DNA from 2 places in the Absiella sp. AM29-15 genome. Region 1 is predicted to be linked to the other one. Evidence: riboswitches for the same ligand, from Rfam matches in the RefSeq annotation. Region 1 holds a riboswitch; the other holds the start of a gene.
The links. A riboswitch is a leader RNA that binds a small molecule or an ion and turns the genes downstream of it on or off. The one in region 1 is predicted to bind ZMP and ZTP.
Positions count from the first base shown of each region.

Region 2: another riboswitch for ZMP and ZTP. It lies ahead of DW761_RS14995 (phosphoribosylaminoimidazolecarboxamide formyltransferase); the one in region 1 lies ahead of pflB (formate C-acetyltransferase).

Region 1 covers NZ_QVFL01000021.1:58,089-62,277, reverse strand. Annotated here, with positions in the region: gene DW761_RS18165 (sensor domain-containing diguanylate cyclase) at 1-1,409, shown strand, start outside; ZMP/ZTP riboswitch at 1,449-1,527, shown strand; gene pflB (formate C-acetyltransferase) at 1,643-3,898, shown strand; gene pflA (pyruvate formate-lyase-activating protein) at 3,951-4,189, shown strand, end outside.
Region 2 covers NZ_QVFL01000015.1:102,469-106,657, reverse strand. Annotated here, with positions in the region: gene DW761_RS15000 (extracellular solute-binding protein) at 1-1,276, shown strand, start outside; gene DW761_RS21690 (hypothetical protein) at 1,249-1,371, shown strand; ZMP/ZTP riboswitch at 1,588-1,665, shown strand; gene DW761_RS14995 (phosphoribosylaminoimidazolecarboxamide formyltransferase) at 1,708-2,880, shown strand; gene pepD (beta-Ala-His dipeptidase) at 3,033-4,189, shown strand, end outside.

The DNA of each region.
Region 1 (4,189 bases):
AACGAAAAGATGGAAAAGTACGCTGGATGTCAGCACGTATTGTGCCAGATACAATAGAACACCAATATGTTGCTGTTGCATTTGATAGTACAAAAATGAAACAGATGATGCATGATCTTCGTATTAGTGAAGAAGAAAAGAAAATTGCATTAGAACAGGGAAATATTGTCATACTTCGATATGATGTGAAAAATAAAGTTTTATATTATACAAATGATGGAAAGAAAACCACAGAACCAAAGAAGATGATGGAAAATATCCCACAATCCGCAATTGAACAGCATTTGATAAAAGAAGAAACACAAAAAGAATATTTAGGTTTTTTCTCAAGTATGCTGGAAGGGAAACCAAAAGGTGAGGCTGTATTTTTAAGAAGAAATTCCACCTCTCAGAAATATATCTGGATCAAAGGTAAATTTACCATGATTTATAATGAAAAATCAGAGCCAACCACCGCAATCATCTCTTATCAGGATTATTCGGAGGCCTATGAGCGAGAACTTGCTTATGAGCGATGGAAACAAGATTTTGAGCGAAGAAAAAAAGACAGTATTGCATATTATGAATATGATCTGACACACGATGTTTTTGAAAAGCTGGAAGGTGCATTAAATGATGAACTGCCAAAAAATGCAAGAAATTCGTTCACTTACATTGCACATTATGCAGCAGAACATTTTGTATCACCAAAAGATCGTAAAAAATATTTGAAGGTATTCTCCCGGGAATATCTGCTTGATCAATATCAAAAAGGCAGACATCACTTCACTTTACAGCATCGTCGTATAGACAGTCAGGGCAATGAATTTTGGGCTTATGGAGAAATACAGCTTGTATGGGATCCTTATGCTTCCCTTGTTCGTGCAAGTGTATTATTGCATGATATCGATAATGAGAAAAAAGATAAGATACGTATGAAACGTTTATCAGAAACAGATGCATTAACCGGGTTATATAATCGCTCAACCTTATTTCATCGCATAGAATCCACATTACAACATAGTGGAAAACACGTGCTGCATGTTCTAGTATTGATTGATTTAGATAATTTTAAATTATTAAATGATACCTATGGACATCAATATGGAGATGATGTTTTAATCAATGTCGCAAAAAGTATGCGTAGCGCTTGTCGAAGTGAAGATTATTGTGGCAGAATCGGTGGAGATGAATTCGTGATATTCTTACGTAATTTATCTTGTGACTATGATATACTGCCAAGAATTGAAGCAATCCGTTTAGCCATTTTAAATTGTATGGATGATCGTGAAATCGTCGCAAGTTTTGGTGTGGCATGTTATCCAAATGACAGCCATAATGTAGATGAATTATACCGTCATAGTGATGAAGCGATGTATCGTGCAAAGCGAAGTCAGAAACATAAGATTCAGTTTTATGAAAAAATTTAAAACACTTATTGACGAGTAAAATAAAAAATGATAAAGTGTAAGCAGTTATACGACTGACGGAAGTGGAATTGACCACATGAAGTATAATGTAAAAGAGCCGACCGTCTGGGCATAGAGTCTGGATTGGTATAGGCTCTTTTCTTGTGCTTATTCGTACATGGATTATAAATGGTTTTAATTGCACAGGACGATAACATTCGCTATACTTAACATGTGAACAGGAGGTAAGGATTATGAGCAATGAACGCAAAGAATGGGAAGGATTCAGCGGAAGAATCTGGAAAGAAGAAGTAAATGTCCGCGATTTTATTCAAAACAACTACAAGCCTTATGATGGGGATGAAAGCTTTTTAGCGCAACCTACAGAAGCTACAAACAAATTATGGGATGCATTACAGAAGCTTCAAAAAGAAGAACGTGCAAAAGGCGGCGTTCTGGATATGGAAACAGAAGTTGTTTCTTCATTAACTTCATATGGTCCTGGATATATTGATGAAGCATTGAAGGATTTAGAAAAGGTTGTTGGTATTCAGACAGATAAACCTTTAAAACGTGCCTTCATGCCTTATGGTGGTATCAAAATGAGTGAAGAAGCTTGTACTACATATGGTTATGAACCAAGCGAAAAACTACATGAAATCTTCCACGATTACCACAAAACTCACAATGATGCAGTATTTGACTGTTATACACCAGAAATGCGTTTAGCACGTCGTAATAAAATTGTAACAGGTTTGCCTGATACATATGGCCGTGGACGTATTGTTGGTGATTATCGCCGTGTTGCTTTATATGGTATCGATTATTTAATTGAAATGAAAGAAGCTGATAAAGCAAACTGTGGCTGTGGCACTATGACAGATGATATCATTCGCCAGCGTGAAGAATTAGCTGAACAGATCAAAGCATTAAAAGGAATGAAAAAAATGGCGGAAAGTTATGGCTATGATATTTCAGGTCCTGCAAAAAATGCAAAAGAAGCTGTACAATGGTTATACTTCGGATACTTGGCAGCTATTAAAACACAGAATGGTGCGGCAATGTCTGTTGGACGTGTTTCCACATTCCTTGATATCTATATTGAAAGAGATTTAGAAAATGGTACATTAACAGAAGTAGAAGCACAGGAATTAATTGACCACATGACAATGAAATTCCGTATGGTAAAATTTGCACGTATCCCTTCTTATAACCAGTTATTCTCAGGTGATCCTGTATGGGCAACACTTGATTTGGCAGGATTAGGAATGGATGGACGTCATATGGTCACAAAATCTGACTATCGTTTCTTACACACATTAGAAAACATGGGACCTGCGCCAGAACCAAACTTAACAGTATTATATTCTAGTCACTTACCAGAAAACTTTAAGAAATATTCTGCACGTATCTCTATTGATACAAGTTCTGTACAGTACGAAAACGATGACGTTATGCGCCCTGTATGGGGTGATGACTATGCAGTTTGCTGTTGTGTAAGTGCAACACAGACGGGTAAAGAAATGCAGTTCTTTGGTGCTCGTGCAAACTTAGCAAAATGTTTATTATATGCCATCAATGGTGGTATCGATGAAAAAACCAAAACACAGGTTGGTCCTGAAATGAGAGGTATCACTTCTGAGTACCTTGATTATGATGAAGTTATGCATAAATATGATATCATGATGGAATGGTTAGCAGATCTTTATGTAAATATCTTAAATCTGATTCAGTACATGCATGATAAATATTACTATGAAGCAAGCCAGATGGCATTGATCGATACAAATGTACGTAGAACATTCGCAACTGGTATTGCTGGTTTCTCTCATGTAGTAGATTCCTTGAGTGCTATCAAATATGCAAAAGTAAAAACTATCCGTGATGAAGAGGGATTGGTTGTCGATTATGAAATTGAAGGAGATTTCCCTCGTTATGGAAACGATGATGATCGTGCAGATGATATCGCAGTATGGTTGTTGAAAACATTCATGGGCAAGATTGAAAAACGTCACACATATCGTAATTCTGAACCAACAACATCTATCTTAACAATCACAAGTAATGTTGTTTATGGTAAAGCTACTGGAGCACTTCCTGATGGACGTAAAGCTGGAGAACCATTGTCACCAGGTGCAAATCCTGCATATGGTGCAGAAACAAACGGTTTATTAGCGTCATTAAACTCTGTGGCAAAATTACCTTATGAATATGCATTAGATGGTATTTCTAATACACAGACAATCAATCCAGGTGCACTTGGACATGATGAAGCAGAACGAGTAAATAATTTAGTACATGTATTAGATGGTTACTTTGATCAGGGCGCTCACCACTTGAACGTTAATGTTTTCGGTATCGAAAAATTAAAAGATGCAATGGAACACCCTGAAAAAGAAGAATATGCGAACTTCACAATTCGTGTTTCTGGATATGCTGTAAAATTCATTGACTTAACTCGTGAACAACAGTTAGATGTTATTTCTAGAACTTGCCACGAAAGTCTATAGAAATAAAGAAAGGTCTGTTTACGCAGGCCTTTTCATTTAAGGAGGTTATACTATGTCACCAGTAAAAGGAAGTATTCATTCAGTTGAAACCTTTGGTTCTGTGGATGGTCCAGGTGTACGTTTTGTGATATTTTTAAAAGGCTGTGCAATGCGTTGTAAATATTGCCATAATCCAGATACATGGGAGATGACAACGGCTGATACAAGTAGTGAAGAATTGTTGAAAAAAGCATTGCGATATCGTAGTTACTGGGGTGAAAAAGGTGGCATCACAGTGAGTGGTGGCGAACC
Region 2 (4,189 bases), on a different contig from region 1:
TACAGGAAATGGTGTAAAAAACATATCGACACTGGTATGGACAATGTCTAAACGTATCAATCCAAGTATCAACTCTTTATCTACCATCATCGTTTTGATGATTACCATCACTTTATTGATTGTGAATGTCTTGCCGGTTGTGCGTGAAAAAGCGAAGAAGAAAAATAAACCAATCAGTAATCGTGTTTTTGGAGTAATTGGTGTATGTATCGCTTTGGTATTCTCTGGTATCCTGTATGGATTAAAAGGTGGCATGAGTACAAATTCTCCACAAGATGCAATCGCAAAATATGGCAGTGATACTTTAAAGGTATATAACTGGGGAGAATATATTGATCCTGAAGTAAATGATGCCTTTGAAAAACAATTTGGTGTCAAAGTCATTTATGATACATTCGATTCCAATGAATTGATGTATACAAAACTACAGGGTGGAGAATCCTATGATGTTTTAGTGCCAAGTGATTACATGATCCAGCGTTTGATTGGAGAAGATTATCTACAGCCATTAGATAAGCGTATGATTCCAAATATCGCAGTATTGGCAGATGGTGTCAAAGGATTATCTTATGATCCAGACAACACATACAGTGTTCCATATTTCTGGGGTACAGTAGGTATTGTATACAATAAAAACAATATTGATAAAAAAGACCTGGAAAAAGAAGGATGGAACATCTTCCTTGACCAGAAATATAAAGGACATATCTATATGTATGATTCTGAACGTGATTCATTTATGATGGCATTGAAAGCTTTAGGTTATTCTATGAATACGGATGATGAAGCACAACTACAACAGGCATATGAATGGCTGGTAAAAGTTGTGGATACCATGAATCCGGAAATCGTCACAGATGAAGTGATTGACGCAATGATCAATGGAAATAAAGATATGGCTCTTGTATATAGTGGAGATGCAGCTTATATTTTATCTGAAAATGAAGAAATGGCTTATTATATGCCAAGTGAGGGAACCAATCTGTGGAGTGATGCAATGGTAATTCCAAAGAATGCGAAAAATCCAAAGCTGGCAAATGAATATATCAACTTCATTTTGGAATATGAAAACAGTATGAAAAATTCTGTATTTGTAGGATATGCAAGCAGTAATGGAGAAGTGTTGGATACGTTAAGTGGAGAAGGCGGCGATTTTGAAGGAAATGAAGCTTATCTGCCACGTGTAGGATATCCAAAAGATGAAATCTTTGAATTTAATGAAAAAGCAAAGAAAATCATGTCTAATTTATGGACAAAGGTGAAAATCGCAAATTAGAAGGTGAAAATGTGAAGAAACAAACCAAACGGATCATCTATCGTGTGGTCATCATCTGCGTAGTTGTATTTATGGTTTTATTAAGTGTTTTATAAAAGAAACAGGAATGTCATCTGGCATTCCTTTTCTGTGTCAGCTTTTGTAATAATATATAGAAAGGTATCACAAACTAAAAAAGCAGGCATCTCCATAATATAAGAAATGATGTACGCCCATTACTTATTGTCGTTGAAGTGGGGGACTTCTGCCTGCTTTTGGTAAAAAAATCTTTTAAATAAGATTGACGATGAATTTAAAAAATGATAAAGTATAAGCAGTTATACGACTGACGGAAGTGGAATTGACCACATGAAGTATAATGATACAAGCCGACCGTCTGGGCAGAAGATGTTCAGAAGTGTCGGCTTTTTTTGTGGTGAAAGGAGATTTTTATGAAAGAAATGGAATTAAAATACGGCTGTAATCCAAATCAGAAACCTGCGCGCATCTATATGAAAAATGGAGAACTTCCTATAACGGTTTTAAATGGAAAACCAGGATATATCAACTTATTAGATGCTTTCAACAGCTGGCAGTTAGTCAGAGAATTAAAAGAAGCAACAGGGCTTCCAAGTGCGGCAAGTTTTAAACATGTATCACCTGCAGGAGCTGCAGTATATGTACCATTAGATGATGTTATGAAACAGATCTATTTCACAGATGGATTGGAATTATCGCCAATTGCAAGTGCTTATGTACGTGCAAGAGGAAGTGATCGTATGTCTAGTTATGGTGATTTTGCGGCATTAAGTGATATCTGCGATGAAACATGTGCTAGATATATTGCGAAAGAAGTAAGTGATGGTGTCATTGCGCCAGGCTATACTCCTGAAGCATTGGAAATCTTAAAGAAAAAGAAAAAAGGCAACTATGTTGTAATCCAGATGGATGAAGCATATGTTCCTGAAGAAATAGAAACTAAAGATGTATTCGGTATCACTTTTGAACAAGGAAGAAATAATCTGAAGATTACAGAAGAACTGTTTGAAGATATTCCTACCGTAAATAAAGCATTAAGTGAAGAAGCAAAACGTGATTTGATCGTTGCGCTGATCACATTGAAATATACCCAGTCCAATTCTGTATGTTATGTCAAAGATGGTCAGGCAATAGGAATTGGTGCTGGACAGCAATCCCGTGTACACTGTACAAGACTTGCGGGCAATAAAGCAGACAACTGGTATCTTCGCCAGAATGAAAAGGTATTAAACCTGCCATTTAAAGAAGGTATCAGACGTGCAGATCGTGATAATGCGATCGATGTATATATTTCTGATGACTATGAAGATGTTTTGGCAGATGGCGTATGGGAAAATACCTTTACAACCAAACCTGAACCATTTACCAAAGAAGAAAAGAAAGCATGGTTATCAACCATGAAGGACGTTGCCTTAGGCAGCGATGCCTTCTTCCCATTTGGGGATAATATTGAACGTGCACATAAAAGTGGAGTTGCCTATATCGCACAGGCAGGTGGAAGTATCCGTGATGACAATGTTATTGAAACATGTGATAAATATGATATTGTCATGGCATTTACACATGCACGTTTATTCCATCATTAATAGATGAATATCAAATGCAGAATGTATCAGAAATCGCTGATCATATTCTGCATTTTTTTAGATATCTTTATGCTTTCTAATGAAAAAATGAATTTGAAACGATACTTGAAAATAAATGTGGTAAAATAAAGGTTAGCTGGAGGTATTTCAATATGAAAACAATTTTAGATCATACAAAATTACATCAAAAATATTTTGAAGAAATGACACAGATTCCTCATGGTTCTTATCATGAAGAAGCTATTAGCAATTATCTAGTTGCTTTTGCGAAGGCACAGGGATTACGTTATATACAGGATGATATGTTTAATGTCATTATATATAAGGAAGCAAGCAGTGGTTATGAAGATCATGAACCATTGGTGTTGCAGGCACATATGGATATGGTTTGTGAGAAAAATAAAGACAGTGTACATGATTTTGAAAAAGATCCACTATCCTTACGTATTGTTGATGGCTGGTTGATGGCGAATCATACAACCCTTGGCGCAGATGATGGCTGTGGGGTTGCCTATATGTTGGCCATATTAAGTGATGATACTTTAAAACATCCACGTCTAGAATGTATATTTACCGTACAAGAGGAAGTTGGATTATGTGGGGCACTGCATTTGAAAAAAGATCAGTTTGATGCCATAAGAATGATCAATTTAGATGATGAAAGCGGCTATGCGACATGTACAACAAGTGCAGGTGGCATGAATGTACTATTAGATAAGGAAATTATCCGCATCCAGGAGAAAATGGATGGGTATCGTTTATCAATCAAGGGTCTTGCAGGTGGACATTCAGGTGCGGAAATTGATAAAGAACGTGGCAATGCCAATAAGCTGCTGGTACGTATATTGTATGGAATTATGCAATACTTTGGATTACAGCTTGCACAGTTAAAAGGTGGATTGATGGATAATGCCATTCCAAGAGAGGCAAGTGCATTATGGATCAGTGATGGTAATTCAGAAAAGATAGAAGCATATGTAAAAGCGATGGCAGCTGATATTAAAAAAGAACTTGAATTCTCTGATGCAGGAGTGCAGGTGATTTTAGAGAAGACACAGATTGATTCTTATGTATCCGTTGAAGAAAGTGAAGCAATTCTGAAGCTGATGATGTTATTGCCAGATGGTTTACGTCATCACAGCATGAGCATAGAAGGTTTAAGTACCGCCAGCAGTAATGTTGGTGTTGTGTATATGGATGATAAGATGCTTCATATCAATTGCTCGTTAAGAGGTGCTTTGGAATCTTATATTGATGAGTTTGCGGCACAGATTGATACATTGGCAGAATTGTTTGGCTTTACCACAAG